4 regions of the Paenarthrobacter sp. CAP02 genome follow, and region 1 is predicted to be linked to each of the others. Evidence: riboswitches for the same ligand, from Rfam matches in the RefSeq annotation. Region 1 holds a riboswitch; each other region holds the start of a gene.

The links. A riboswitch is a leader RNA that binds a small molecule or an ion and turns the genes downstream of it on or off. The one in region 1 is predicted to bind thiamine pyrophosphate.
Region 2: linked by a shared signal. The riboswitch ahead of thiO (glycine oxidase ThiO) and the one ahead of thiC (phosphomethylpyrimidine synthase ThiC) in region 1 are both predicted to bind thiamine pyrophosphate.
Region 3: linked by a shared signal. The riboswitch ahead of ABHM97_RS19595 (ECF transporter S component) and the one ahead of thiC (phosphomethylpyrimidine synthase ThiC) in region 1 are both predicted to bind thiamine pyrophosphate.
Region 4: linked by a shared signal. The riboswitch ahead of thiD (bifunctional hydroxymethylpyrimidine kinase/phosphomethylpyrimidine kinase) and the one ahead of thiC (phosphomethylpyrimidine synthase ThiC) in region 1 are both predicted to bind thiamine pyrophosphate.

The regions. Positions count from the first base shown of each region.
Region 1 is NZ_JBEEII010000004.1:415,293-422,473, forward strand. Features, by position in the region: gene ABHM97_RS09820 (glucose-6-phosphate dehydrogenase) at 1-60, opposite strand, end outside; gene ffh (signal recognition particle protein) at 226-1,803, shown strand; gene ABHM97_RS09830 (alpha/beta fold hydrolase) at 1,863-2,585, shown strand; gene thiC (phosphomethylpyrimidine synthase ThiC) at 2,568-4,415, opposite strand; TPP riboswitch at 4,411-4,518, opposite strand; gene ABHM97_RS09840 (amidohydrolase family protein) at 4,603-5,685, shown strand; gene ABHM97_RS09845 (VOC family protein) at 5,766-6,638, shown strand; gene ABHM97_RS09850 (hypothetical protein) at 6,745-7,181, shown strand, end outside.
Region 2 is NZ_JBEEII010000004.1:23,938-31,118, reverse strand. Features, by position in the region: gene ABHM97_RS07980 (TetR/AcrR family transcriptional regulator) at 1-729, shown strand, start outside; gene ABHM97_RS07975 (DUF3107 domain-containing protein) at 780-1,004, shown strand; gene ABHM97_RS07970 (hypothetical protein) at 1,042-1,344, shown strand; gene ABHM97_RS07965 (thiazole synthase) at 1,402-2,199, opposite strand; gene thiS (sulfur carrier protein ThiS) at 2,203-2,439, opposite strand; gene thiO (glycine oxidase ThiO) at 2,436-3,689, opposite strand; TPP riboswitch at 3,682-3,801, opposite strand; gene thiE (thiamine phosphate synthase) at 3,829-4,512, shown strand; gene ABHM97_RS07945 (RNB domain-containing ribonuclease) at 4,579-6,057, shown strand; gene ABHM97_RS07940 (DEAD/DEAH box helicase) at 6,335-7,181, shown strand, end outside.
Region 3 is NZ_JBEEII010000014.1:76,465-83,645, forward strand. Features, by position in the region: gene ABHM97_RS19565 (Na+/H+ antiporter subunit D) at 1-119, shown strand, start outside; gene ABHM97_RS19570 (Na+/H+ antiporter subunit E) at 116-682, shown strand; gene ABHM97_RS19575 (MrpF/PhaF family protein) at 679-957, shown strand; gene mnhG (monovalent cation/H(+) antiporter subunit G) at 947-1,336, shown strand; gene ABHM97_RS19585 (DUF4235 domain-containing protein) at 1,422-1,682, opposite strand; gene ABHM97_RS19590 (NUDIX hydrolase) at 1,719-2,402, opposite strand; TPP riboswitch at 2,598-2,734, shown strand; gene ABHM97_RS19595 (ECF transporter S component) at 2,812-3,432, shown strand; gene ABHM97_RS19600 (ABC transporter ATP-binding protein) at 3,432-4,997, shown strand; gene ABHM97_RS19605 (energy-coupling factor transporter transmembrane component T family protein) at 4,994-5,788, shown strand; gene ABHM97_RS19610 (GNAT family N-acetyltransferase) at 5,785-6,384, opposite strand; gene ABHM97_RS19615 (penicillin acylase family protein) at 6,434-7,181, opposite strand, start outside.
Region 4 is NZ_JBEEII010000003.1:59,059-66,239, forward strand. Features, by position in the region: gene ABHM97_RS05870 (vitamin K epoxide reductase family protein) at 1-401, opposite strand, end outside; gene ABHM97_RS05875 (Rne/Rng family ribonuclease) at 873-4,052, shown strand; TPP riboswitch at 4,218-4,316, shown strand; gene thiD (bifunctional hydroxymethylpyrimidine kinase/phosphomethylpyrimidine kinase) at 4,307-5,818, shown strand; gene rplU (50S ribosomal protein L21) at 6,194-6,502, shown strand; gene rpmA (50S ribosomal protein L27) at 6,565-6,828, shown strand; gene obgE (GTPase ObgE) at 6,963-7,181, shown strand, end outside.

The sequences.
Region 1 (7,181 bases):
CGTCAAGTCTCCGGATGCGCCGAGGATGAGCAATGTTTTTACAGTTGTTTTACTGGTCACCGTGCCAGCATGCCATCTTGGAGGTGCGACTTGGTACCCTAGATAGTCGAGTCCCGCAGTTGAGTCATCCCGTAGTTGAGTCATCGTGCCGGGGCAAGAATCGTCAAGACTCTGGCGTGCCGCATTGGCCGCCATTCGTAGACCATCGAAAGAAGTGCACGGCGCGTGTTCAATTCACTCTCTGACCGGTTGACAGCAACCTTCAAGAACCTCCGTGGCAAGGGCCGCCTCACCGAGGCTGACGTCGATGCCACGGTCCGGGAGATCCGCCGCGCCCTGTTGGATGCGGACGTCGCCGTGTCGGTGGTCCGCGAATTCACTGGACGCATCCGTGAACGCGCGCTCGGTGCCGAAGTTTCGGGTGCACTGAATCCCAGCCAGCAGATCGTGAAGATCGTCAACGAGGAACTGAAGGAAATCCTCGGTGGCGAGACCCGCCGGATCCGCCTGGCCAAGAACGGCCCCACCATCATCATGCTCGCCGGCCTCCAGGGTGCCGGTAAGACCACCCTCGCCGGCAAGCTGTCCAAGTGGCTCAAGGCCCAGGGCCACAGCCCTATGCTGGTTGCCTGCGACCTTCAGCGTCCCAATGCAGTGACGCAGCTCCAGGTTGTTGGCCAGCGTGCCGGTGTCCCGGTTTTCGCTCCGCACCCCGGCGCTACCTCGGAACTTGAACACCCTGCCGGTGACCCGGTCGCCGTCGCCAAGGCCGGCGTCGAGGAAGCGCGCCAGAAGCTTCACGACGTCGTGATCGTTGATACCGCCGGTCGCCTCGGCGTCGACGCCGAAATGATGGATCAGGCACGCCGGATCCGCCAGGCGATCATCCCCAACGAAGTCCTGTTCGTGATCGACTCCATGATCGGCCAGGACGCCGTCAACACGGCGATGGCCTTCGACGAGGGCGTCAACTTCACGGGCATCGTCCTGTCAAAGCTCGACGGCGACGCCCGCGGTGGTGCCGCACTTTCCGTGGCGTCCGTGACCGGCAAGCCCGTCATGTTTGCCTCCACCGGCGAAGGCCTGGACGACTTTGAGCTCTTCCACCCGGACCGCATGGCGTCCCGCATCCTCGACATGGGTGACGTCCTCACCCTGATCGAGCAGGCTGAGAAGGCATGGGACAAGGATGAAGCCGCCCGGATGGCGAAGAAGTTCGCCGACCAGGAAGACTTCACCCTGGACGACTTCCTCGCCCAGATGCAGCAGATCCGCAACATGGGCTCCATGAAGAAGATGCTCATGATGATGCCGGGTGCTCAAAACATCCGTCAGCAGCTGGAGAACTTCGACGAAAAAGAGATCGACCGCGTCGAGGCGATCGTCCGTTCCATGACACCGCACGAGCGTGTTGCTCCCAAGATCATCAACGGCTCCCGCCGCGCGCGTATCGCCAAGGGTTCCGGCGTGCATGTCTCCGAGGTCAACGGCCTGCTGGAACGCTTCGCCCAGGCTCAGAAGATGATGAAGAAGCTGGCCCAGGGCGGAGGCATGCCGGGTATGCCTGGAATGCCCGGCCTCGGTGGCCCTGGCGGACGCAAGAACGGGAAGAACACTCCCAAGAAGAAGGCACGGTCCGGCAACCCGGCCAAGGCAGCCCAGGAACTTCGCGATGCAGAGGCCAAGCGGGCAAACGCTGCTTCAGCGGCCCCCACGGGCGCGGCTTTTGGGCAAGGCGCGGCGGACTTCGACCCGTCGTCGCTGAACCTTCCCAAGGGCTTCGACAAGTTCCTCGGTAAGTAGACAGTGCGTCCCAGCTGCCGGTCAGTTGGGATGTCAGAGCCGTGGAATAGGCTGAACCAATGCACAAGCAGCGCGTAGTCTTCGTTCACGGCCTGGGGAGTTTCGGCGCCGCAGCATGGCCGAAGCAACACGGCATGGCGCTGGCCTATGACGCCTTGTTCCTGAGGCGGCACGGCTTTTCGGCCGTCGAGGAACCGGCGCCGTCCAATGTGGCAGCAGATGTCGCCATCGTGATCAATGCGTTGGCCGATGCCGGTGGAGGCCACGTCGTGGCGCACGAACAGGGCGCCATTTCCGCCATGCTCGCAGCCATCGAGCGCCCGGATCTGGTGCATTCGCTGTCGTTGGTGGAGCCGGCGTGCTTGTCGCTGACAGCCGAACTGCCGGCCACGGCCTCCCACCGTGCGCTGATGGAGCCGTTGTTCGACGTCCGGGCACAACTGAACGACGCCGACTACCAGCGGGAATACTTCCGCAGGGCCTTTTCGGCCGAAACCGGGGGACTGGACACGCCGGAGGCACAGAGGGCGGCGCGCAGGCTCAGGCTCCAGGCGCCCCCGTGGGAAGCGCCACTTCATATCGTGCCGGGCGTTCCCACCTTGGTCCTTACGGGTGGTTGGGAGCCGCTCTACGAGGAAATTGCGGGATACCTCCAGGAGACCGGCGCCCTCCGCCGGGTGGCAGCGGGCGGGCACCGGCCCCAGGATTCAGTGGATGGCGATCACATCATCCGCTCGTTTGTCGCGGACGTGGGACGGGCCATGTCAGTTCAGGCGTCCTGAACTGCCATTGCCCGCAGTGCCGGGTACCTGCAGTTCCGGCAGGTAGACCTTCCCGCCGGAGGCCAGGAACTCCTGGCTCTTTTCCCTCATGCCGCTGTACATGCCGGCGATTGCGGCCTGCGCTTCAGCTGAGCCGTACTCATCGCGGATATCCTGGCTGATCCGCATGGAGCAGAATTTCGGCCCGCACATCGAGCAGAAGTGCGCGGTCTTGGCCGGCTCGGCGGGCAGGGTTTCGTCGTGGAACGCCTCGGCTGTCACAGGATCGAGGGACAGGGCGAACTGGTCGCGCCAACGGAACTCGAAGCGGGCTTTGGACAGTGCATCGTCGCGCTCGTTCGCGCCAGGGTGCCCCTTGGCGAGGTCAGCGGCGTGGGCGGCGATCTTGTAGGTGATCACACCGGTTTTGACGTCGTCCTTGTTCGGCAGGCCAAGGTGTTCCTTGGGCGTCACGTAGCAGAGCATTGCCGTGCCGTAGCGGGCGATTTCGGTCGCGCCGATGGCTGAGGTGATGTGGTCGTAGCCGGGCGCCACATCCGTGACCAAGGGACCCAGTGTGTAGAACGGGGCACCCTTGCACAGTTCCTGCTGGCGTTCGACGTTTTCACGGACCAAGTGGAAGGGGATGTGCCCCGGGCCTTCCACCATGACCTGGACATCGAACTCCCACGCCCGCTGGGTCAGCTCGGCAAGGGTGTCCAGCTCTGCGAACTGCGCGGCATCATTGGCGTCCGCGATGGAGCCGGGACGCAGACCGTCGCCGAGCGAAAAGGCGACATCGTACTTGGCGAAGATCTCGCACAGTTCGTCGAAGTGGGTGTAAAGGAAGTTCTCCTGGTGGTGGGCCAGGCACCAGCCGGCCATGATCGAGCCGCCGCGGGAAACGATGCCGGTGACGCGATTGGCAGTCAACGGGACGTAGCGCAGCAGCACCCCGGCATGGACGGTCATGTAGTCCACCCCTTGTTCGCACTGTTCAATCACGGTGTCGCGGAAGATCTCCCACGTGAGCTTATTGGCCTCGCCGTTGACCTTTTCGAGTGCCTGATAAATGGGAACCGTGCCGATTGGAACAGGGGAGTTGCGGATGATCCATTCCCGCGTGGTGTGGATGTCATCGCCGGTGGAGAGGTCCATGACCGTATCGGCACCCCATTGCGCCGCCCACTGAAGTTTGTCCACTTCCTCGGTGATGGAGCTGGTGACCGCGGAGTTGCCAATATTGGCGTTGATCTTGACCAGGAACGCCTTGCCGATAATCATCGGTTCGGATTCCGGGTGGTTGATGTTGCTGGGGATGATGGCGCGTCCGGCGGCAACTTCGCTGCGGACCAGTTCGACATCGCAGTTCTCGCGCAAGGCCACGAACTGCATCTCCTGCGTCACGATGCCCTTCCGGGCATAGTGCATCTGCGTCACGGTTTTCTGCTCGACGGCGCGGCGGGGCACCGGTTGTGCGCCCTTCCACTCCGCCGATGCCGCACCGCGCCGGACCGCGGACTTGCCGTCGTCGAGCAGGTTCCTTTCCCGGCCCGAGTACGGCTCCGTGTCGCCCCGGCCTTCGATCCAGGGTGCACGGAACGGTTCCAGCCCGACTCTCGGGTCACTGCCCGGTCCGGCAGTTCGATAGACCTGCAGGGGCGGGTTGGCTTGGCCATTGGGGGAGGGTTCCAGTGCGATCTCGGTGACAGGAACGCGAATGCCATGTTCGGGATCTTCAAGCCACCCCAGCGAGTGGGATTTCAGCGACTGCGTCACGGTTTCCGGTGCCCCGGTCTCAACGACGGTCCCGTTTTGGGCAGGGCTGTGCTGAGTTTCTGTGGTGCTCAAGGGACTGCTCACTTCCTTCGCCGGCATTACCCGGACAGGTTCAACGGTCGCAGACTGCCTCAGTCCGATCTCAGCCCCTGCAGGGGCCCCCGTGTGGTCGTAGACGAAGTTACCACAGATGCCTGCGGCCGCACAGTCATATGGCGTTGCAGGCTTGCCCGGCAGGTACGGGGCTAGGCTTTTTGCCATGGCCAACATCATCGAATTCAGCGGTACGGTGCTCGTAGCAGCAGACAAGGAGCGCAGGGGCATGTGGTCCGTTGACGGTCGCCTGACGTTCATCCAGCCGGTCGCGGCACCGGACGTTGTGCTCGACGGCTGGGTCCTGCCCGGCTTTGTCGACGCCCACTGCCACATCGGTTTGGGGCCGGGTGGTGCGGTTGATGAGCAGACCACCCTCGCCCAGGCACGGGCAGACCTGGCGGCCGGCACGCTGTTGATCCGTGATGCAGGATCGCCCAGTGACACGCGCTGGGTTCAAGGGCGCGCGGATTTGCCGCGCCTTATCAGGGCTGGCCGGCATATAGCCAGGGACCGGCGGTACCTCCGCGGGCTGGGCCATGAAATCGAGCCCGAACAGCTCGTGGAGACCGTCCGCAAAGAAGCCCGTGACGGCGATGGCTGGGTAAAACTCGTGGGCGACTGGATCGATCGCGGCATTGGTGACCTGGCCGCGTCCTTCCCGGCAAAGCTGGTCAAGGACGCCATTTCGGCCGCGCACGATGAGGGTGCCAGGGTGACGGCCCACTGCTTCGCCGAAGACACCATTGACGACATGCTGGACGCCAATATCGACTGCATCGAACACGCAACGGGCCTCTTGCCCCGGCACCTTCCGCGGTTTGTGGAGCAGGGTGTTCCGATTGTCCCTACGCTGGTCAACATTGCGACTTTTCCGGAGATTTCCGCCCAGGCCGCGCCCAAGTTCCCCGTCTACGCAGATCACATGGCGAAGCTGTGGGAACGCCGTCACGACCGTGTGCTGGAAGCCTTCGAAGCCGGTGTCACCATCTACACGGGCACCGATGCCGGCAGCGTCATCAAGCACGGCCGGATTGCGGACGAGATGAAGGAACTGCACGACGCCGGCCTGCCGCCTTCCGCTGTCCTGGAGGCCGCAACGTGGGGCGCCAGGGCGTGGCTGGGGGCCGAAGCCATCAGCGAAGGGGCGAGTGCCGACGTCGTTCTCTGCCGTGAAGATCCGCGGGTCGCCCTCGACACCGTGGCCGAACTCCAGCACATCGTTTTGCGTGGCGGGATCATCCGTTAGGAATAAATTGAAGCTTCAAGTAATTTAGTACTAGTAGAAGGGTGCCGAAAGGGCGGCAGCCTCAGACCCAGGAGCTTCACATGACTACAGCAAACAGCCAGGATCTTCTTCCTGCCGAACTCACCATGGGCACCGTCATGCTCAAGGTTGGCGACATGAAGGTCATGAGCGACTACTACCAGCGCGCCTTGGGCCTGGACATCGTGGCCGAGCAGGATGGCGGACTGTACTTGGGCCGCACCGGAAAGCCTGTTGTCCACCTGGCGCCTGCCTCAGGCCTGCAGATTCCGGGCCGCGGGGAAGCGGGTCTCTTCCACACCGCCATCCTCTTTGAAGACCAGCCCTCTCTGGCGGCCACCATTGCCACGGCGGCAGAATACGAGCCGCGCGCCTTTGCCGGAAGCGCCGACCACCTGGTCAGCGAGGCGTTCTATTTCACCGACCCCGAGGGCAACGGTATTGAGCTCTACTATGACAAGCCCCGCGAACTGTGGCAGTGGGACGGCAAGAACGTCGTCATGGACAACGTCGCACTCCCGCCGCAGCGGTTCCTGCAGCAGCACCTGAGTGAGGCTGCCGTGACCGGCCAGCGGGAGGCAGCCGCCGGGATCGGCCACGTGCACCTCCAAGTGGGGGACGTCGAAACTGCGCAAAAGTTCTATGTGGAAACCCTGGGGTTCGAGCGGACGGCGGGCTGGCACGGCCAGGCCTTGTTCGTTTCCGCCGGGGGATACCACCACCATATGGCCATGAACGTGTGGAACAGTCGGGGCGCCGGACCCCGAAAGGACACGCTGGGGCTGGGGGAAGTCCTGATCGAGGTCCCCACGGCCGATGACGTCGCGATGCTGGCGGACCGGCTGAAGGTGGCGGGCGTCCAGAATCACCACACCGGCGCTGAGCTTCGGTTCGACGACCCATGGCGGAACAAGCTGCGCGTCGCCGTTCGCTGAATCGTCCTGGCAGCCCATGGCTGCACTAGGCTGGGCATTGACGGCGCGGAACCTTTCGGTTCCCGTGCCGCCGCCCCGTCAGCACGAAGGATTGAGAGTACTTTCCATGGGCTTTGCCGAAATTTTTGTAGCCACCCACGACGAAGCACTCAAACGGGCAGCCGCGCTGGATCGCGGTGCCGAAGCCACAGGCCCCGCCGTCAGGATCGAAGGCATCACCGACTTTGAGGTCGAGCAGTTGGGCGACCTCGCCGGACAGGCCGTCCATGCGGCGGGAGCAGACTATGAGCTCGCCCTGGTGGATGTGACGAGTGATGCCCTCCTCGGAGTTCCCGAGGCCATGGTGCGCGCGCTTGCCGAACTGCTCACCTACGAGAACGAAGGCGATGGCAACGTCCTTGACGACGTTGCTGCTGCCTGGGCCGCCCAGGACGACATGCCCTTTGACGCCACCCAATCGCGCCAGTACGTCCAGCAACTGGCCGCCCTCGCCACGGATGTGGAAAAAGCCGACCGCTCCGGACTCTACGTCTGGTCCGCCTG
Region 2 (7,181 bases), 390 kb from region 1:
GCCCGCAGATACCGCCCGGTCATATTACCCACCGGTAGAGTGGTCATAACTGCAAAGGAAAGGCGGCAGACTGTGGCTGACGGCACACGTGCAAACGATGGAGCACCCGCGAAGCAGGAACGGACCGGTTCGCCTCGATCGCCAAGGCTGCCAAGGGACGAGCGCCGCGCACAGTTGCTCAACGCAGCGTTGGAAGTCTTCGTTGCCAACGGGTTCCACGGCGCAGCCATGGACGAAATCGCAGAGACCGCACATGTGAGCAAGCCGGTCCTGTACCAACACTTCCCGTCGAAGCGCGAGCTCTACATGGCCCTGCTGGACAGCCATCTCGCGACGCTGACGGACCTGATGCTAAGCGCCCTGAACTCCACAACGGACAACAAAGAGCGCGTCAAGGCAGTCATGCGGGCCTACTACAGGTTCATTGCCGACGACGACCAAGCGCACCGGCTGGTGTTTGAGTCGGACCTCATCAACGACCCCGATGTCAGTTCCCGGCTGGAAACGTTCAACAAGACGTTTGCGGACGCCGTGGCCCATGTCATCGCCGAGGACACCAAGCTGCCGCCCCTGGAAGCGCAGCTCCTTGGCCGCGGCCTGGCCGGAATGGCGCAGGTCAGCGCGCGGTATTGGCTTGAGACAGACGGAAACCTGGACCTCGATGTGGCCAGCGATCTGATCTATCGTTTAGCTTGGCGCGGAATCAGTCGATTCCCCAAAGAGTCCTAAGCTACAAATAGAGGACTGATTCAAAACTTGATTGGCTTGGAGGCCTTGCTGTGGAAGTAAAGATCGGCATTCAGAACGTTGGCCGCGAAATTGTGCTCGAATCCGCTTTGGATGCCGACGCCGTAGCCAAGATCGTGGCGGAGGCCGTGTCCAAGGGCTCGGAATTGCGCCTCACGGATGAGAAGGGCCGCCAGGTCATCGTTCCTGGCAACGTTTTGGGCTATGTGGAGATCGGCGCCGAGGAAGTCCGCCGCGTGGGCTTCGGCGCCCTCTAGCATTCCCCCACCACCCGTCGTCCGCTAAGGAGTCTTCATGCTTTCACTCGTCGTGGTTGTTCTTGCAGCCATTGCCACGGGCTTCATTGTCTGGGCCAACGACAAGCGGCACGGCAGGTACGGCGTCGCCCTACCGGTAGGCGTTTCAACCGCTGTTGCGGCGCTGAGCTGGATTGCCTTCATCAGCGCGGGCTTGGGTTACCAACCGGGGGTCACCTGGATTCCGTGGGTTCTCCCCATCGTCATCGGAACCGCGGCAGCCGCGGCGGTTGTGGTGTACTTCGGCCGGACCCGGACCAAGCACGATACCGAGGCCCTCACCAGGGCCCTCCGGCTCTAAGCGCCACTTACAGCGATGGCCATCACCCGCGGGTGATGGCCATCGCTGGTTAACGCCCTAAAGGAACTCGGCGCGTCCCTCCATCGCGGAGGACGCCAAGGCGTGTTCGCGCCGGGGAATCCGGCCTGCCTGCCTGGCCAAACGGCCGGCAATGACAGCGTGCTTGAAGGCCTCCGCCATCTGCACCGGGTTCTGTGCACGCGTCACCGCTGTAGCCAGCAGGACGGCGTCGCAACCCAGTTCCATGGCCAGCGCGGCATCGGAAGCGGTTCCGATCCCGGCGTCGAGCACCACGGGCACCGATGCCCGTGACACAATCAGCTCAATATTGTGCGGGTTCAGGATGCCCAGGCCCGTCCCGATGGGTGAGCCCAGCGGCATCACCGCGGTGGCGCCAAGGTTTTCCAGCCGCAGGGCAAGGACCGGATCATCATTGGTGTAAGCGAAGACCTTGAACCCGCGGTTGACCAGCTGCTCCGTAGCATCGACGAGTTCAACGGCATCGGGGAGGAGTGTGTGCTCGTCCGCGATGACTTCCAGCTTCACCCAATCGGTCTCCAGCGCCTCGCGGGCAAGTTCGGCGGTCATCACCGCGTCCTTCGCCGTGAAACAGCCGGCCGTGTTGGGCAACACCCGGATGTTGTGGTCCACCAGGAGCTGGAAGAGAGACCCGGTTTCTGCCGGCGAATAGCGCCGCATGGCTACGGTGGTCAGCTCCGTACCCGAGGCCAGGAGCGCAGCGCCCAAACCGTCCAGGCTCGGGGCACCCCCTGTTCCCATGATCAGTCGAGAACCAAAGTCGACGCCGTCGATCACCAAGGCGTCGGTGCTGGGGGCAGTGCTTGTTGTGGTCATTGTTCAGCCTCCCTGGACTGCGGTAACGAGTTCGAGTTCATCGCCGTCGGCGAGTGCTGTTGCCGCCCACTGGCTGCGCGGCACCACCTCTGAATTGCGCGCGACGGCGACACCCAGCTTGCCGCCGTCGGCCGCCTGTCCCCTGTGGTCCAGTTCGCGGCCGGTGATGGCGGTGACGAGGGTGCTGACAGAGGCGTCATCGGCCACTGCATGGTCGGATCCATTGAGTTTGATGTTCATGCGCTTTCCTTGCTGCGGGCGTGTGCTGGGACGAAGTTCCGTGGACCGGTTGCGCTGGCCGTAAAGCGGTCGGGGCGGAAAGGGGCCCACTGTGCATCGGTCGATCCGTTGATCAGTTCGCCGACAATCCTTGCGGCTACCGGTGTCAGCAGGACTCCGTGACGGAAGAACCCGGTGGCAACCACCAAACCCTCAATGTCGCCATTGGTTCCGGCGACGCGGCCAAGCAACGGTGCGTTGTCCGGCGTCCCTGGCCTGGCGCGGGCTGTTGCCTCCAGGAGTTCGAGTTCGGCGACCGCGGGGACCAGGACCTGGGCGTCGCGCAGGAGTTGATAGACGCCGCCCGCCGAGACGGCGTTGGAGGCCGTGGACAGTCCGTCCTCACGCTGGGTCGCTCCGATCACCACGGTGCCGTCGTCGCGGGGGACGATGTAGACGGGAACGCCCCGCACTATCCCCCGGACGGTGGAGGTAACGAGAGGTTGCAGGTTGTCCGGAACCCGAAGCCTGAGGATGTCACCATAGACCGGCCGCAGTGGAAGCGTGAGCCCTTCGGGCAGGCCGTCCAAGCCGGCGGCGCCCAGACCGTTTGCGACCACCGTGTCGGTGGCAAAGACTTTGGTGCCTGACTCGAGTTCGACTCCAGAGACCCTGCCTTCATCCCACAGGAGACGATGTGCCAGCGCTTTCACAGCGAATCCGTCGTCCGCCCCCGTAACCCAGCTCGGATCATCGGGAGAGTGATCCGACAGTTCGGCCAAAAGGCAGGCGGCGAGCTTGCGGGGATCCACCTGGTGGTCGGTGGGGATGTCGAAGGCACAGGAAATTTGGGGACTCAGCAAGGGCTCACGCTCCCTCGCCTCCCGGAGGGCCAATGGCTCCACTCCCAAGCCTGCAGCCTTCTGTACCACCCGGAGGTCTGCGAGCGCGCGGCGGTCGGCGGCGTCGGCACCCACGGCGAGGGTCGGCGTCGTGCGGTATCCGGCGGCGTGCGCCCCTCCGGCCAGCGCGCCAACAAAAGCGGGCCACAGCCGGGAGGATTCGACCATGAGTTCCAGGAGTTCTTCTTCCTGGTAGTGCAGTTCACTGACGGGTGCCAGCATCCCGGCCGCTGCGAAAGTTGCGCCGTTTGCGGGCCAAGGGTCGATGAGTGCGACTGAGCGGCCCAGCCTGCGCAGTTGGTGGGCGATGCCCAACCCGATGATGCCGCCGCCGATAATGGCTACATCTGCATGAATGGCGTCTGCCATGTGTTCCCTTCCCTACGCCGGTATTAGCCGGATCAGGTCAAGCGGTCGGCGCTGAAGCCCTCTCAGCCGGACGGTCACATAGTCGAACGTCGCGGCTCCCGCAGTACGTGCCCAGTGTAGAGGAACTACTCTGGTTCCCATGACCCAGCCTGAATCCCTCGCCTCAGCCCGACTCTATTTGTGCACCGATGCCCGGAAGCGACAGGGCGATTTCAAAGACTTCGTCGATGCCGCCTTCGAGGGTGGGGTGGACATCATCCAGCTCCGGGACAAGTCGATCGAGGCAGCCGAAGAACTGGACTTGCTGGCCATCCTGCGGAGTGTGGCAGAGCGGCACGGCCGACTGTGGGCTGTCAACGATCGGGCCGATATTGCCAGTGTTTCCGGGGCTCCTGTGTTCCACGTGGGCCAGAAGGACCTGCCCCTTCCGGTGGCCCGGACCTTCCTCCCGGCCCCTGCCGCGATTGGACTTTCCACGCACACTCCGGAGCAGGTCAATGCGGCCATTGCCGCTTCTACCGGCGACGGCGGCCTGGACTATTTCTGTGTCGGTCCGGTTTGGGCGACACCCACCAAACCAGGGCGCCAAGCCGTTGGGCCGGACCTGGTCACATATGCCGCAGAAGCGATGAGGCGTGCCACGGAAACGACCGACGGCGCCGTGCAGCTCCCCTGGTTCGCTATTGGCGGCATCGACCTGGGCAACGTGGAACAGGTCCTTTCGGCGGGGGCCAGCAGGATCGTGGTTGTCCGTGCCATCACCGAAGCCGCAGACCCGACGGCGGCTGCCAAGTCGCTGCTGGAAGCCCTGGACTCAATTTAGCGAAAGTCGCTCACCGTGCGGCCTTGACATGGTGTGATCCCCGGAATCCGGGCTACCCTGATTTTCGTGTCACATCATCGGATTGCACCCAACGTCGACGACTCGTCGGACCAGCTCGCAGCGGCCCTCGCCGCACTCCGGACGGAGCTGGAACTCCCAGGCGACTACCCCACGGGGGCAGTGGAAGAAGCCCGAAAAGCCGTGGCGGACCTGAAGCTGCCTGAACGCGACCTTCGGGACATTCCGTTTGTCACCATCGACCCGGCCACGTCGACAGACCTGGACCAGGCGCTGTTCATAGAGCGCGCCGGTGACGGTTACAAGGTCCTCTATGCGATCGCCGACGTTCCGTCCTTCGTGGCTCCCGGTGGTGCCCTCGACACGGAGACACGCCGGCGCGGCCAGACCTTCTATGCTCCGGATGGACGCATTCCCTTGCACCCGGAAGTCATCAGCGAACATGCCGGCAGCCTGCTGGCAGAGCAGGACTGTGGCGCCTTCGTCTGGGATTTCGTCCTGGACGCGCAGGCCGAAGCAGTGACGGTGACAGTAGGCCGCGCCACCGTGCGCAGCCGGGCCAAGCTAAGTTACAAGGGCGTCCAGGAGCAGATCGACGACGGAACGGCACCGCCTGTACTGCAGCTCCTCAAGGAAGTGGGGTTGAAACGGGTAGAACTCGAACGCCTCCGCGGCGGCGCGAGCCTGAACATGCCCGAACAGGAGATCGTCCAAGCGGCCGACGGCGGCGGGTACAGGATCGTTGCTGCCCCGTCGTTGCCGGTGGAGGACTGGAACGCGCAGATTTCACTCATGACCGGGATGGCGGCAGCTCAGCTGATGCTGGACGGCAAGGTTGGCATACTGCGCACCATGCCCGCACCGGATGAACGCTCCCTGCGTCACTTCAAAAGGCAGACCACGGCCCTTGGTAAACCCTGGGATGGACGGATCAGCTACGGCGAATACCTGCGGACCCTGGACGCATCAGACCCGAAGCAACTCGCCATCCTGCACTCAGCCGGGACGTTGTTCAGGGGTGCCAACTACACACCTTTCGACGGCGAGGTCCCGACGGAAGTCATCCAGGCAGCCATCGGCGCTCCGTACGCGCACACCACAGCACCGTTGCGCCGCCTCATCGACCGTTTCGTCCTGGTGATCTGCGAGGCACTGAGCAACAAGCGCGACATCCCTGCCTGGGCCCGGGAAGCCTTGCCGTCCTTGCCCGAGATCATGGCCTCGTCCGATCAACTCGCTGGCCGCCTCGAGCGTGCCGCCCTGGATACGGTGGAAGCGGCACTGGTTGCCAACCATGTTGGCCAGGAATTTGATGCGGTGGTCATTTCCGGCTCGAAGCCAAACGGGAACGGAAAGGGCAACGGGAACGGAAACGGGAACGGCGGTCCTTACGGAATCGTCCAAATAGCGGAGCCCGCCGTGACCGCCCGTTGCGACGGCGAACTGGAGTCCGGGACCAAGGTCCGCGTCCGGTTGGTCAAGGCTGACATTGCCAGCCGCGAGATCCTGTTTGAACTGCTGCCATAGCGCCGTTCAATCCCCAATCCGGGCTTTCGGGCTCCCAGAGGATAGACTGGGCGTGTAGTAATGGATGCCCGGTCGTTGATTCAGTTAATTTTTGAACTCAACAAGCCCGCCCCTACGCGATCTTGAGATGTACCAACTGGTCACCAGTGCCAGTACTTAGATAGCCCGCGATCGGCTTCCACTGGACTTGCTTGCGCGCCCGTTGGTGCTCCGGTACGGCTATGCCGCCCCCGTTGAGCATGCGGCGCCAATGCCCAAATGAATAAGGAAACTCCCTGTGAGTGAATTGCATACCCATGAAGTCCTGACGGACCCCACCGGAACAGAAACCCTCGAGCCCGAGGAAACAATCGTCTCGGACGAGAAGCCCCACGAGATCGAAGAGAAGTCGTTCGCAGACTTCAACGTGCGCGCAGACATCGTGGAGTCCTTGGCAGATGCCGGGATCACCCACCCGTTCCCCATCCAGGCCATGACCCTGCCCGTCGCACTGGGCGGCCACGACATCATCGGCCAGGCCAAGACAGGTACAGGCAAAACCCTCGGCTTTGGCGTGCCTGCCCTGCAGCGCGTTGTAGGGCGCGACGACGCCGGCTATGACAAGCTCGCCGTCCCCGGCGCACCGCAGGCCTTGGTCATCGTCCCCACGCGCGAACTTGCCGTGCAGGTCGCCAACGATCTCCAGACGGCCTCGCGCAAGCGCAACGCGCGCATCGCCACCATCTACGGCGGCCGGGCCTACGAACCCCAGATCGATGCGCTGCAGAAGGGCGTCGAGATCGTCGTAGGTACCCCTGGCCGACTCATCGACCTCTACAAGCAGAAGCACCTGAGCTTGAAGAACGTCAAGATGGTGATTCTTGACGAGGCCGACGAAATGCTGGACCTTGGCTTCCTTCCGGACGTTGAGACCCTGATCGCCGGCACTCCCGCCGTGCGGCAGACGCTGCTCTTCTCCGCAACGATGCCTGGCCCCGTGATCGCGATGGCACGTCGTTACATGACGCAGCCCACCCACATCCGTGCGGCTGACCCGAACGATGAGGGCCTGACCAAGCGGGACATCCGCCAGCTCATCTACCGTGCCCACAGCATGGACAAGACCGAAGTCGTGGCACGCATCC
Region 3 (7,181 bases), on a different contig from region 1:
TCTTCCACCTCGCAGACGGATCAGCGGAGATCATGCTGGACCGCTCGGCTTACATCCATTCGGTCCTGGGTGATTCGGTGGAGATTCCGGCGTTGCCGCAGAGGGCTGATGCCAAATGAGCCGTAAACCGAACTCCTTCCGTACTGAACTGCCGCTGCTCATCTGGCTGGTCATCGTTTGGGGTGCTCTGTGGCGGGATTTCAGCCCGGGCAACCTGCTGTTCGGTGCTCTGATCGCGGTGCTGGTGGCAAAGTTCTTCTACTTGCCTCCCGTAGAGCTCAGCGGCAGGTTCAACGTACTGCGCGCCATTCCGTTCGCGCTGATCTTCCTCGCCAAAGTGGTGGCAGCGAGCTTCCTCGTGTTGTACCTGGCTGTGGTCAAAGGGCCAAAGGTGCGCAGCGCCGTCGTCGCCGTTCCGTTGCGTAGCCATTCCGACCTCATGGTGACGGCAACAGGGCACGTCATCTCCCTGATTCCGGGCTCGTTGGTGGTGGAAGTGGACCGGTCGACGTCCACGCTGTACCTGCACGCGCTCAACATTTACCAAGAGGCTGACATCGAAAAGATCCGTCAGGAAGTCCAGAACATTGAAGCCGGCTTGATCCGCATCATGGGCACCCGCGAGGAAGTCCAGGCGTTGGGAGCCGAGATCAGTCCAGGCGTGAAAGGGGCAGCCCTGTGAAGGAAATCGTCCTCATAGTTACGGCCGTTATTCTCAGCCTGGCCGCTGCCGGCGCCATCGTGCGGATCGCGATCGGTCCCTCGTTGCTGGACCGGGTCTTGGCATCCGACGTTCTGCTGGCAATTCTCGGCGCAGCCTTGGCGATCGACATGGCGGTGAACCGGCACCTGAATAACCTGATGCTGCTGGTAGCACTGGCCGTGATCGGCTTTATTGGCTCGGTGACAGTAGCCCGGTTCGTGGCTGAGCGGAGGGAACAGAGCAATGAGTCCTGATGCCACCGGCGTGGATGCCGTCATCGATGGTGTGACCGCCGTGTTCCTGGTAGTGGGAGCGCTGATGTCCCTTGGCGCTGCGGTTGGTTTGCTGCGTTTCCCTGACCTGATGAGCCGCATGCACGCTGCTACCAAACCGCAGGTCCTGGGCTTGTTCCTCATGCTGGCGGCCATCGGCCTGCAGATGCGGACCTGGTGGGTGTGGCCCGTGCTGTTGGTGGCGTGGATTTTCCAGCTGCTGACCGCGCCGGTGTCGGCCCACATGGTCGGTCGGGCTGCGTACCGGACCAAGCATGGCCACCGGGAGATGCTGACCAAGGACGAACTTGAGGCCGTCGTACAGAGGGCGGCTGCGGGGCAAGTCGACCCGGAGGGTTAAAGCCAACGCGGGGTCACTTCCGGCCCATCCCCACGGGGATTCATGGGCCGGAAGTGACCCCGCGTTGCTTAACGCCGCGGTGCGCCTAGACGATGTCCTGGGACTTCGCGAAGCGGGCGATGGCACGCTGGGTGCCCCTGCTGGCCAGCACCTGGATGAGTGTGCTCACAAACGCCGAGATCAAGGCGAAGGTGAGGGCGGAGCGAAGGCTCGTTTCCATGTCATCGTTGCCTGTGGGCGGCTTGTTGCCTGTGGCCTTTTCCCACCCTTTGTTGACGAGTTTTGTTCCGACGAAGCCCGCCCCGAGGCTCACTCCGGCGCCGATCAGCTTGAAGAAGAGGTTCATGCCACCAGCCTAGCTGCAACGCGTGGACCGGCAACGCTAGCGGCGGCTTTCCCGTTCCTTGAGGAAGGCGGCCAGGGAGCCTACGGGCGCCAGGACTGGGACGACAGTGTGCTCGGCCGTCCATATGGCATCGACGGTCCCGTATCCGGCGATTTCCTTGAGGAGGTAGAAGGTGGGCGGCATCAGTTTCAGGGTGCCTACTGCCTCTGCCGCGAGGATTCCCTCCACGGGCATCCACAGGGATTGCCACGCTTCGGTTGTTTGGTGGTGGGGCTCCATGTCCGCCGAGGGCCTGGCCACGTAGAAGAACGTGTCGAAACGCTTGGGCATGTCGATCGGGGTAATCCAGTTGGCCCATGGGCGCAGGTCACCGGCGTCGATGCTCAGCCCGGCTTCCTCCCGGACCTCCCGGATCGCAGCGGTGAGCACGGTCCCTGCTTTAGTAAGCGCATCGCCGGAAGCGATGGAGCTGGCCTGCCAGTCCGCCGCATGGCTGCTGAGCAGTTCGGGGGCGTAGTCCCACCCTGAGTGGTCGGCAGGGTCCACGCGTCCTCCCGGGAAAACCACCATTCCTGCGGCGAAGTCCATGGTGCTGACCCTGTGCTGGACGAACGCCTCGAGCCCGGGCGGGGTATCGCGGAGCAGGATGACGCTTGCGGCGAGGCGTGCTTCAGCCACATCAACGTTGTCTGGAAGGCCAGAGCCGGGTTGGTCCGTCATGAAGTGTGCCCCTTCGCTTTGGATGTTGCTGGATCATTCTCTCAGGTCCGTTGCGAGGCCTGGTGTGCAGGGTGTGGGCCCAACGAAGGGTGTTCAGCGGGCCTCACAACGGTGGGGGTGGGCCGGAATGTGACCGGACCGCAGTCCCCACCGCGGAGTGCAGGTGTAAACTGAACCAGCCCAGCAGGGCAGATTTAATAACGACAGGGGAGCGCCGCCGTCGGAACCTGCAGAGATGCGGGAGCCGCGAGGGCGCTGAGAGTGCGGACAGCCGCAGACCCTCGAACCTGATCCGGTTAGTACCGGCGCAAGGGAGTCGAGCTTCTCAGAGTGTCCGGAACCGGGCGGCGCAGGCCGGTCGGGTAATCCGGGGAGCACTTTCCCCTCCTGTAACTCAGGAGGCAGAAAAATGACCACGGTAAGCGTGAAGAAGACCAGTTATAACTGGCGTGTTGTAGACATTGTGGTGGCAGCATTGATCGCCATCGCCGGCGGCGTGATTTTCTGGGCATGGTCCCAAGGCGCCGCACTGGTATCCATCCCCATGAACGCGGCGTATCCGCCGCTGACGGGCTTGATCGCGGGCGGTTGGATGATTCCGGCGGTCCTGGGCATGCTCATCATCCGTAAGCCGGGTGCCGCCCTGTTCTGCGAGTCCGTTGCTGCCACAGGCGAACTCATCATGGGCTCCCAGTACGGCACAACCGTACTGATCTCCGGCGTCCTTCAGGGCCTCGGCGCGGAGCTCATCTTCGCCGCGTTCCTCTACAAGAAGTTCAACCTGCCCACCTCGCTCCTTGCCGGTGCAGGTGCGGGCCTCTTCTGCGGCCTCAACGACTCGTTCCTTCCCTGGGGCTGGAACATCGCCTACGAGGCAATCGACAAGCTCACTTACATCACGTTCACCACGATCTCCGGGGCGATCATTGCGGGCGCACTGTCATGGATTGCCACCCGCGGCCTGGCGAAAACCGGCGTCCTTAGTTCCTTCGCGTCGCGCAAGGCCGCTTCGGAGCCCGTCTTCAGCTGATGCCCGTCATTGAACGCGGCGGCCACGTCCGGCCTGCCGCCATCACAGCCGAGGGCTGGGGATGGCGGCACGCCGGAAGGGCCACGCCAGCCATCCAAGGCCTTGACCTCAGGATCGAACCGGGGGAGCGGGTATTGCTGCTCGGCCCCTCGGGTGCGGGCAAGTCCACGCTCCTGCATGCCCTTGCGGGGGTGTTGGGGGACGAGGAAGACGACTCGGACGAGACTGGCTCGCTGCTGCTGGACGGCGCTTCTCCCCGGGAGCAGCGCGGCCGCGCCGGCCTGATGCAGCAGGACCCGGAAACGCAGGTTGTCCTGTCCCGCGTGGGGGACGACGTCGCCTTCGGCGCCGAGAACCTGGCCGTGCCGCCGGAGGAAATTTGGGCCCGCGTCCATGAAGCGCTCGCCGACGTCGGGTTGCGGACCGCTGCCGGCGGCGGACTGGCGTTGGATCATCCGACGGCGGCCCTGTCCGGCGGGCAGAAACAGCGCCTCGCGCTTGCGGGGATTTTGGCGATGCGGCCCGGGCTGATCCTGCTGGACGAACCAACGGCCAACCTGGACCCTGCAGGGGTCCTTGAGGTGCGGGACGCGGTGGGCCGCTGCCTCGACAAGACCGGAGCCACCCTTGTTGTGGTGGAACACCGTGTGTCAGTGTGGAAGGACCTGGTGGACCGGATTGTGGTGTTGCAGCCAGGATCCGCGGGCAACGGCACTCCGGGCGTCCTGTTGGACGGGCCGCGGGAACAGGTCCTGTCGGAGGCCCGGACCATGCTGATGGCAGCCGGCGTCTGGGTTCCCGGATACGTCCCGGCAACCCGTGCCCGGCGCACTGAGACCTCCGCCGCGCAACTGCTCCTGGCTGCCCAGGACGTGGCGGTCTCGCGGGAAAAGCCCCGCCGAAAGGGATTCCGGACCATCCCCCCGGTTCCTGTGCAATCCGACGTCAGCGCCCAGGTCAGGGCGGGCCAAGCGCTCACCATAACTGGTCCGAATGGTGCCGGAAAGTCCACCTTTGCGCTCACCTTGGCTGGCCTCCTGGCGCCGGTGGACGGCCAGGTGAGTGCCGCCGTCGAGCTTTCAGAAGGGGCCGGAATCGACCCGTTCAAGTGGAAAGCCGATCAGCTGATTTCCCGGATCGGGACCGTATTCCAGGAACCCGAGCACCAGTTCGTCACGGGTAAGGTGCTGGACGAGCTGATGTTTGGTCCCAAACACCTGGGCCACGGCGAGGAACGCGTGGACGAACTGCTGGAGCGGTTGCGGCTCACCCACCTGGTGGACGCGAACCCGTACACGCTGTCCGGCGGCGAGAAGCGCAGGCTTTCGGTGGCCACGGTGCTCGCCGCGCATCCCAAAGTCCTCGTCCTCGATGAGCCCACGTTCGGCCAGGACGCGAACACCTGGGCCGAGCTGGCATCGTTCCTTTCGGAGTTGCTCGACGCCGGAACAGCCGTGGTCTCCGTAACCCACGACCAGGAATTCAGCGACGTGCTCGGCGGCACGGAGCTGCGCCTGAACCCCGCGGCACGTGCAGCAAGCCGCCAGGAAGCCGGTGCAGCATGAGGGACGCATTGAACCTGCGGGGTAACCACGCCCTGTTGACCGCAGCGAACCCGTTGGCCAAGTTCGCCGCGGTTTTCCTCATCTCGCTGGTGTTGGCTCTCTCCATCGACTGGGTCTCGGCAACCACGGCGCTGGTGGCCGAACTGGCGCTGTTCCCGCTTGCCGGGCTCACGCTGCGGCTTTTGTGGCAGCGGGCGTGGCCGTTGATCATCGCTGCGGCGATTGGTGGCTGGAGCACAGCGATCGTGGCGGCTGACAGCGGCGCGGTACTGCTCGACGTCGGACTCTGGTCCATCAGCGAAGGTTCCCTTGAGCTGGGGCTGGGTTTCATGCTGCGCGGCTTGGCGATTGCCCTTCCGGCGATCCTCCTGATGACCTGCACCGACCCCACGGACCTGGCCGATGCCTTGGCACAGAAAGCGAAGCTGCCGCACCGGTTTGTCCTGGGATCCCTCGCTGCCATGCGCTTGGTGGGCCTCATGGCCGAAGAATGGCAGACCATTGGCATGGCCCGCCGTGCACGGGGTGTCGGTTCGCAAGGCAACCCGTTCCAGCGGTTGAAAGCCACCCTCGGCCAAAGCTTCGGGTTGCTGGTCCAGGCTGTCCGGCGCGCTTCGCGGTTGGCTGTGACCATGGAAGCGCGGGGCTTTGGCGGCGGCCAGCGGACGTGGGCGCGCGAATCCACGTACTCGGTGCTGGACATTTGGGTGGTCCTTGGCGGAGTGGTCATCGCAACGGGTGCTGTGCTGGCCGCCGTGGGCGCCGGGACGTGGAGCTTCGTCTGGCGCTAGCGGGCGGCGCGGTCCTGGACTTCGTCGAATCCGGCCCGGGTGAGGAACCCCAGCTGGGCCTCCTTTTCCGCGAGCTGGACGATGGGTCCAAGCTCGAAGCATGTTGCTTCGAGGCGGCGCAGGGCCTTGGCGTTGCGGGCATCGGGCTCCACAACGATCCGGTCCTTGCCCGGCAGGGAAAACATGTACTTGATCAGCGAGGTTGCCAGCCGTGGCGTGAAGTGCGGGATGGGGCGCGTGGCCGGAGCCAGCAGCAGGTGCATGCCGATGTCTTCCTCGCGGGCGGGGTACGCCTCGCCCACGGGGTCGTGCAGGGGCTCGTAGGTCTGGAACAACGCCAGCGCCTCCCCGTCCAAGGTCACCAGGAACGCGTGGTGTGTCTCCAGGGAGTCCAGGAATTCGTAGGTGCCCAGGACCTCCTCACGGGTGTGCTCGGTCATTCCCCAGAACCTGGCGCGGGGCTGGGTCACCCACTCGAAGACAAGTCCTATGTCCTCGCTGGGGACCAGCGGGACGATCCGCAGGGCACCCCATCCTTCGAGTTCTTCGGAGTAGAAGGTGGTGCGGGCGGAGAAGTCCGGGGCGGTGGTGGTCATGTCTTCCTTCGGGTGCTGGGTATTCGGGGTGCGACTGGGTGCAGAAGTGTCAGGGTTCGTCTTTGCCGAGGGCCGACCACCCGGTAACCACCGGGGCGAGCTGCCCGGCCGTCCACAAGGGCAACTGGTCCGAAAAGTGCTGGTGGCCCGGCGTTCCGGCTGCGCCAAAGGGAACAACCCACCGGCTGTTCCTGCGTTCGGCCAGATCCCAGACATAGCGGGCCACGGGGCCGCGGAAGCTCCGGTCATCCACGCCCGGGAGGCTCTCGGTGCACAGGACGCATCCGGTGTCGCCGCTGAGGCTGGCCGTTGGTGCGGCTTTGGCAAGGGAGCCGGGGAGGAGATGAACGGGCAGCAGCTGATGGCGGTCACCCCACGAGGCTCCGTCCAGGGGTGCCTCTTCAAGCGCTACGTCTTCGAGGCTTGCAGCCGCTTCCACTCGCGCATCGATGCCGAGCTCCGACCCGCGGAGCAGCAGGGTCTCAAGGGCGAAACCGACCCGGGCAGGAACGGACAACCACGGCCCGAACAAGGACGAATACCCCGTGGGACTGTTCAGCGAGGCGAGGGATGGGTGCTTGGCCCAGCGTTGGACCAGCGCACCCCGCCACTCGGCAAACATGGCGGCGGGCTGGCTGCCGGCGTCCATCCGGCCATCCCAGCGAAGCAGTCGTGAGCGCACTTCCTTGGCATCGGCGGACAGCTCGGCGGGGTCCAGGTCGGCCAGGATCGACCGGAACAACGGCCATGGGCCCAGCAGTGTGTCCATATGGATGGCCCGCATGTGGTCAGGGGTG
Region 4 (7,181 bases), on a different contig from region 1:
CCCAGGGTGACTCCGGTTTGCAGCCCCAACCAGTACCAGCGGGAGAACTTTGCGCCGGCAAGGAGGCCCATGGCGGTGGTGATGATGACGGCGAACGCGACAATCCCGATGAACATGTTCGGGAAGCCAAACACCGAGCTTTGGGGAGTTTCCATGACCTTGCCGCAGGAAATCCAGGGATTTACATCGCAGACGGTGACGTGGTTGGGGTCTTTCAGTACTTCCAGCTTTTCCAGGACCAGCGCGCCGGAGGCAAGCCAGCCGATGACGCCGGTGATCAGCAGGAGCCACGCAAAGGGCTTGTCCCGCACGGTCTTGGGCAGTGCAGCGTGCACGGTGGACTGTTCTTCCACCGGCGTGGAGGCATTCTTGGCCAGGTTTCCCCTGGCGGTGCTCGGCATCGCGGATCTGATCCTTTTCGATATGTGGCCCGGCGGGGCGGGAAGGGCTCTTGGGAGGATTGTAGCGCCGCAGGCTGGGGGAGGCCCCCAGCCTGTAGCGGGAGTGCGGCGACACAGGCGGTTACCCCGCGAAGGTGCAGGGGTGTGAGAGAATGAACATGGCCGGTTTTCGACCCACATTCGGAATCCGGTCCGGTGACTTGTTCCCAAGACCGCCAGTATGAGCTGGGCATGCCCCGGATCCCGTGATCCTCGGTAGGCCCGCCATGACAATGGACGGCACCTGGTTGTGGCAGCAGAACAACGGGTTTCAGGACAGGGCCACCGGCCTTCCAGGGCTGCCGCACCCCAATGATGGTGCGAACCGGAAGGCAAACTACCGACTTCTGTCAACGCCTGCGGGTTTTGACAATATTTGCCCCACCGGGCGCCGGATGTGGCGGCGTCGCTGGGGCAGGAGTGTTGCCACATATGGATAAAGACCAGGTTGTAGCCGTTAATGACGAGGCAGCTTCCGCGGAAACAGCGGAAGTGCCGAAGAAGACCACCCGGACCCGCCGCAAGGCCGCGCCCAAGGAAACTCCCGCGGTTGAGTCGCCCACCGCTGAAGTGCCTGCAGCTGTCGAGGGGACCGATACCCCGGAAGCGGCCGCCCCGCCGGTGCGCAGGACCCGGTCGCGCAAGAAGGTCGAACCTGCCGAGCCGCTCCCCGGCTTGGGCGAGGAAGCCGCTGGCGCCCCGGAGGCCGCCGCAGTCGAGAGCCAGCCCGAAGCTGCCTCCGAGCCCGCCCCCGAAAAGCCGGTCCGCCGTCGTCGTACGGCAAAGCCGAAGGCTGAAGCAGCAGAGGCGCCGGCCGCTGAAGAAACCACGACGCCGGAGCCCGGCTCCCAGCCCGTCGAACCTGTTGCTGAGGCAGCTGCCGCAACACCGGCTGCTGCTGATGCGCCGGTTCCTGCGGACGAGGAGGCTCCCGCTGAGGAGGAGACCCCGGCTGCGTCCACGTCCCTTTTCCTTGAGCCGGTGTCCATCACGTCGATGATTTTCCAGGCTCCGGACCTCACCACCGTACCGCGCGTTGCGGCCGTGGAAGAGAAGGCCGCGGAAGCCGAAGAAGAGGCCGAGTCCAGCACGGACAACGAGCTCGATGACGCCGGCAGCCGCCGTCGTCGCCGGAGCCGTGGCCGTCGCGGCAGGCGTGGAACGGAACGCGAAGAGAACGAAACCGAGGGCCCCAGCGAGTCCGATGATGACGAAGCCCCGGCAGCGGAAGCCCTCGAAGAAGGCGTAACGTCGCGTCGTCGCCGTCGTCGCCGCCGTGGTGACCAGGATCTTGAACTGACCGGTGGCACGGATGACGACCCGCCCAACACGGTGACCCGTGTCCGGGCGCCCCGGCCCATCACCGAAACAGCTCCGTCCAACCGTGTCGCAAGCGTCAAGGGCTCCACGCGGCTTGAAGCCAAGAAGCAGCGCCGCAGGGAGTCCCGCGAAACCGGGCGCCGCCGCCAGGTCATCACGGAAGCCGAGTTCCTTGCGCGCCGCGAGTCGGTAGACCGCCAAATGATCGTCCGCCAGCGCGACGACAGAATCCAGATCGGCGTACTCGAAGACGGCGTCCTGGCTGAGCACTTCGTGTCCAAGACACAACAGGACTCCCTGATCGGCAATGTGTACCTCGGCAAGGTCCAGAACGTACTGCCTTCCATGGAAGCCGCGTTCGTGGACATCGGCCGTGGCCGTAACGCCGTGCTGTACGCCGGCGAGGTCAATTGGGATGCTGTCAACCTTGAAGGCCAGCCGCGCCGGATCGAGAACGCCCTGAAGTCGGGCGATTCTGTCCTGGTGCAGGTCACCAAGGACCCCGTGGGTCACAAGGGTGCCCGGCTGACCAGCCAGATTTCGCTGCCGGGCCGCTACCTGGTGTACGTACCGGGCGGCTCCATGACAGGTATCTCCCGCAAGTTGCCGGACGTTGAACGCAACCGCCTCAAGCGCATCCTCAAGGACCGCTTGCCGGAAAACGCCGGCGTCATTGTCCGTACCGCGGCTGAAGGTGCATCGGAAGAAGAGCTGACGCACGACATCAACCGCCTGCGCGCTCAGTGGGAGGGCATTGAGGGGCAAGCCTCCTCAACCAAGGTCCTTGCACCGGAACTGCTGTACGGCGAACCTGACCTGACCATCAAGGTAGTGCGCGACGTCTTCAACGAAGACTTCTCCAAGCTGATCGTCTCCGGTGACGACGCATGGGACACCATCGAGGCCTACGTGACCTACGTTGCCCCTGACCTGGTGGGACGCCTCGAGAAGTGGACCAAGGACCAGGACATCTTCGCTGCCTGGCGCATCGACGAGCAGATCCACAAGGCCCTGGAACGCAAGGTCTTCCTGCCCTCGGGTGGTTCGTTGGTCATTGACCGCACCGAAGCCATGACCGTGGTGGACGTCAACACCGGCAAGTTCACCGGCAGCGGCGGCAACCTCGAAGAGACTGTCACCAAGAACAACCTCGAAGCTGCCGAGGAAGTAGTCCGCCAGCTGCGCCTGCGCGATATCGGCGGCATCATTGTCATCGACTTCATCGACATGGTCCTGGAATCCAACCGCGATCTCGTGCTGCGCCGCATGGTTGAGTGCCTTGGCCGCGACCGGACCAAGCACCAGGTCGCCGAAGTCACGTCGTTGGGCCTGGTACAAATGACGCGTAAGCGCATGGGCACCGGCCTCCTCGAGGTCTTCGGCGAGCAGTGCGAGCACTGCGCCGGCCGTGGCGTCGTGACACACGATGAGCCGGTGGAACACCGCCGTGCCAACGTTGTGGCCGCTGAGCACCACCGCCCGCACACGGAGACGCAGCAGCAGCAACCGGCGGCCCGTACGGAACGGAAGCGCCGCCGAGGCAAGGGCGGGGGACAGGCTGTTTCCGAAGCCCCCGCTCCGGTTCAGTCTGCGCCGGCGGCGCCTGCGGCCTCGCCAACGCACCCTGAACCGCAGGACCCTGCGCGCCAGGCAAAGGCCGAGGCAACCCGCGCGGCGTTGGCTACCATCGCGGCTGCAGCGCACGCTGCCCACCTGCACGACGACGAGGTTCACCGTGCAGAGGAACTGGCGCGGTCAACGCATCAGACGGCTGCCGACGAACCCGTCGTTCATGGCAACGACGAAGAATCAACGGCCCACGAGGCAGCAGTCCGGGAAGCACGCTCCACCCCGGTCCTGCGTTTCGGAGGCGAAGAAGTCGCTTTGCCGTTCGTTGAACACCAGGACGAACCCCAAGCGGCCAAACCGGCAATGAGCCTGGATCTGCTGGCGGAGGCATTCTCCCACCTGGGAGCGGCGCCGGAGGCGGAAGCGGAACCAGCTGCCGTCCGCGAACCTGCTGCTGCCCCGAAGGTGGCAGCCCCGGCTCGGGCCGCTGAGCAGGATCGGGAAGCCGCTTCGACGTCCGGGAGTCGCCGAGGTCGCCGTAACCGCAGCGCAAGCAGGGCCCAAGGTGCGGCCAACGAAACCAGCGTTGAACACCATGAAGTGACTGCGTCGGCGCCACAAGGTTCGTCCCACGAGGCCAAGGCCCCTGTGGAACCAGCCAAAAAGGCACCCGCAGACGAGCCCATCATCCTGGGAGTCGGCGTGCCGGCTTCCGAGCTCTGATTCGTACAGTGCTTATCGGACCCCGTAGCAACTGCCCCGGCAGTCGCTACGGGGTCTTTTGCATGTCCAGGACGTCCATGGCCAGACCCTGGGGACGTCAATGGGTCATATCCGGGCCCCTACGAAGCGCTGTTCCCGGGCCGGGCTGCTTCCCGGTTAGGCTGGGGGACAGACACGGGGTGCCTGGCGTTGGGCCGGGCTGAGATCCAGACCCGTTGAACCTGTCCGGTTAGCACCGGCGAAGGGATGTCCCCATGACTGCACCATATTCTCCTGTCTACCCGGTCGCTTCAGGCAGGCCGACCCCGCGGGTGCTGAGTATCGCCGGCTCTGACCCATCCGGTGGGGCAGGAATCCAGGCGGACTTGAAGAGCATCGCGGCCCACGGTGGTTACGGCATGGCTGCCATCACCGCCCTCACAGCCCAGAACACCGTGGGCGTCAGCGCCGTCCACGTGCCCCCCGTCGAATTTCTGCGCCAACAACTGGACGCCATCAGCAACGACATTGAGATTGACGCCGTCAAAATCGGCATGCTCGGCGACGCTGAGGTCATCGACGAAGTCCGCAGCTGGCTCGAAAAGGTGCGTCCCGGCGTCGTGGTCCTGGACCCGGTGATGGTGGCAACCAGTGGAGACAGGCTCCTGCGCGAGTCCGCTGAGAAGGCGTTGCGTTCGCTCCTGCCGTTGGCAGACCTCCTGACCCCGAACCTTCCCGAGCTGGCAGTGCTGCTGGGCGAGGCGGAAGCTACGGACTGGGCTTCGGCGCTGGACCAGGGTAAGCGGTTGGCCGCTGAGTACGGGAACACGGTCCTGGTGAAGGGCGGCCACTTGGCGGGAACCGCGTGTCCTGATGCTTTGGTGAATACGAGCGGGTTGCTGCGGCAGGACGTGGTCGAGGTCGAAGGGCCCCGCATCGATACCCGGAACAGCCACGGCACAGGGTGTTCGTTGTCGTCCGCCCTGGCCACGGTGCAGGTCAGCACGGGGGACTGGGAAGCTTCACTGCGGGAGGTGAAGCCCTGGTTGCTTGAGGCTTTGAGGCACTCCGGGGCGTTGGAAGTAGGACGAGGAAGCGGGCCGATCCACCACTTCCACCACCAGCGGGGTCTGAGGCCTGGCGAGTTCGCCGCGACTTTGTGGGAACACGCACGCGCGGAGCTCGACGCGATCCATCGGCTTGGCTTCATCGATGGCCTTCAGAAAGGCAGCCTGCCGGAATCCGCCTTCGGCTATTACCTGGCACAGGACGCGATCTACCTCAACGGCTACTCCCGGGTCCTGGCCCGGGCCAGCGCCCTGGCCCCTACTGAAGACGAGCAGTTGTTCTGGGCCAAGGGCTCCATGCAGTGCTTGGAGGTCGAGTCGGAATTGCACAGGAACTGGCTCAGCAGCCGCGACGTGTCCGGGACAACGGGTCCCGTGACCAAGTCCTATGTGGACCATTTGCTGGCCTGTTCGGCATCGGGAAGCTACGCAGTGCTGCTGGCGGCGATTCTTCCCTGCTACTGGTTGTACGCGGAAGTGGGCCAAAAACTGCACCACGCCTACGTGGAAGCAGGTTCCCCTGTGGACCACGCATACGCGGAGTGGTTGAAGACGTACGCCGACGAAGATTTCGCCGAGGCAACCAGGACTGCGATCAAGCTCACGGACGCGGCGGCCCTTGCGGCCTCGCCGGCGGATCGCGAGGCCATGATGGAAGCCTTCACCCAGTCCTGCCGCTACGAAACTGCCTTCTTCGACGCGCCACGTGTTTTCTCCTGACCTCTCCGGTTGGGCGTCCGGGCGGGTAATTTGCGAGGCTCGCCGCGCGTCGCAGGGCAAATCGCGTTAATCGTGCCCAAACCCTGTAGGCTGTATGGGCACGGTGCCGGGAGAGTCCGTTACAACTGGTGACGCGAGTCACGTGGTAGCCTCCGGACCCGGCCTCATTTGCAGCTGAAGGTCAAACTAGCGTAATCTTGATCTTCGGTGCTTACGCCAACACTTGGGTTATGCCCCTTGGAATTGTTCATGGGATGACTCGCGGACTTCGTTCAGAAGTCCACGGCGTTGAGGCACAGCGCGAACCAAGCCTGATTCCGGTTCAGGTTCCGCACGCAAATTTAGTTATAAACGTCGAGAGAAGTGAGTACCCAAGTGGTGTACGCGATTGTCCGCGCAGGCGGCCGCCAAGAAAAAGTTTCCGTTGGAGACTACGTAACGCTTAACCGCGTCCCCGGTGGAGCCGGTAGCACGCTTGAGCTGCCCGCCTTGCTCCTGGTTGACGGCGACAAGGTCACCTCCGCAGCTGCGGAACTGGCCAACGTCAAGGTTACGGCTGAGATCCTCGAAGACCTCCGTGGTCCGAAGATCGTCATCCAGAAGTTCAAGAACAAGACCGGCTACCGGAAGCGTCAGGGTCACCGTCAGGAACTGACCAAGATCAAGATCACCAGCATCGCGTAACTTTCGTTACACGCTGTTCAGGTTTTTCAGTTTCCCCAGAAATTTAGAGGCAGGCATTTCACATGGCACACAAAAAAGGCGCGAGTTCCACTCGCAACGGTCGTGACTCCAACGCTCAGTACCTGGGCGTCAAGCGCTTCGGTGGTCAGGTAGTTTCCGCAGGCGAGATCATCGTTCGCCAGCGCGGAACCCACTTCCACCCCGGTGCAGGCGTCGGCCGCGGTGGCGACGACACCCTGTTCGCTCTCCAGGCCGGTGCGGTTGAGTTTGGTACTCGCCGCGGCCGTCGCGTAGTGAACATCGTTGCTGCTGCAGCTGCAGAGTAACAACAAGTTCTGAACCGGTGGAGCGGGCCAAACGGCCCGCTCCACCGTTCTTTTAACCGCATTACAATCGACTGGGGCGCTTGGGCGCACTGGTTTTGCAACAACGCTGTACAACAGCAACTGAGGAGATCCACGTGGCGAGCTTTGTAGACCGGGTAGTCCTGCACGTATCCGGCGGAACCGGCGGCCACGGCTGTGTCTCTGTTAAGCGGGAGAAGTTCAAGCCGCTCGGCGGCCCCGACGGAGGTAACGGCGGCAACGGTGGCGACGTCATCCTTCGGGTGTCTGCCCAGACCACCACCCTGCTCGACTACCACCACGCACCCCACCGCCACGCTACAAATGGTGGTCCG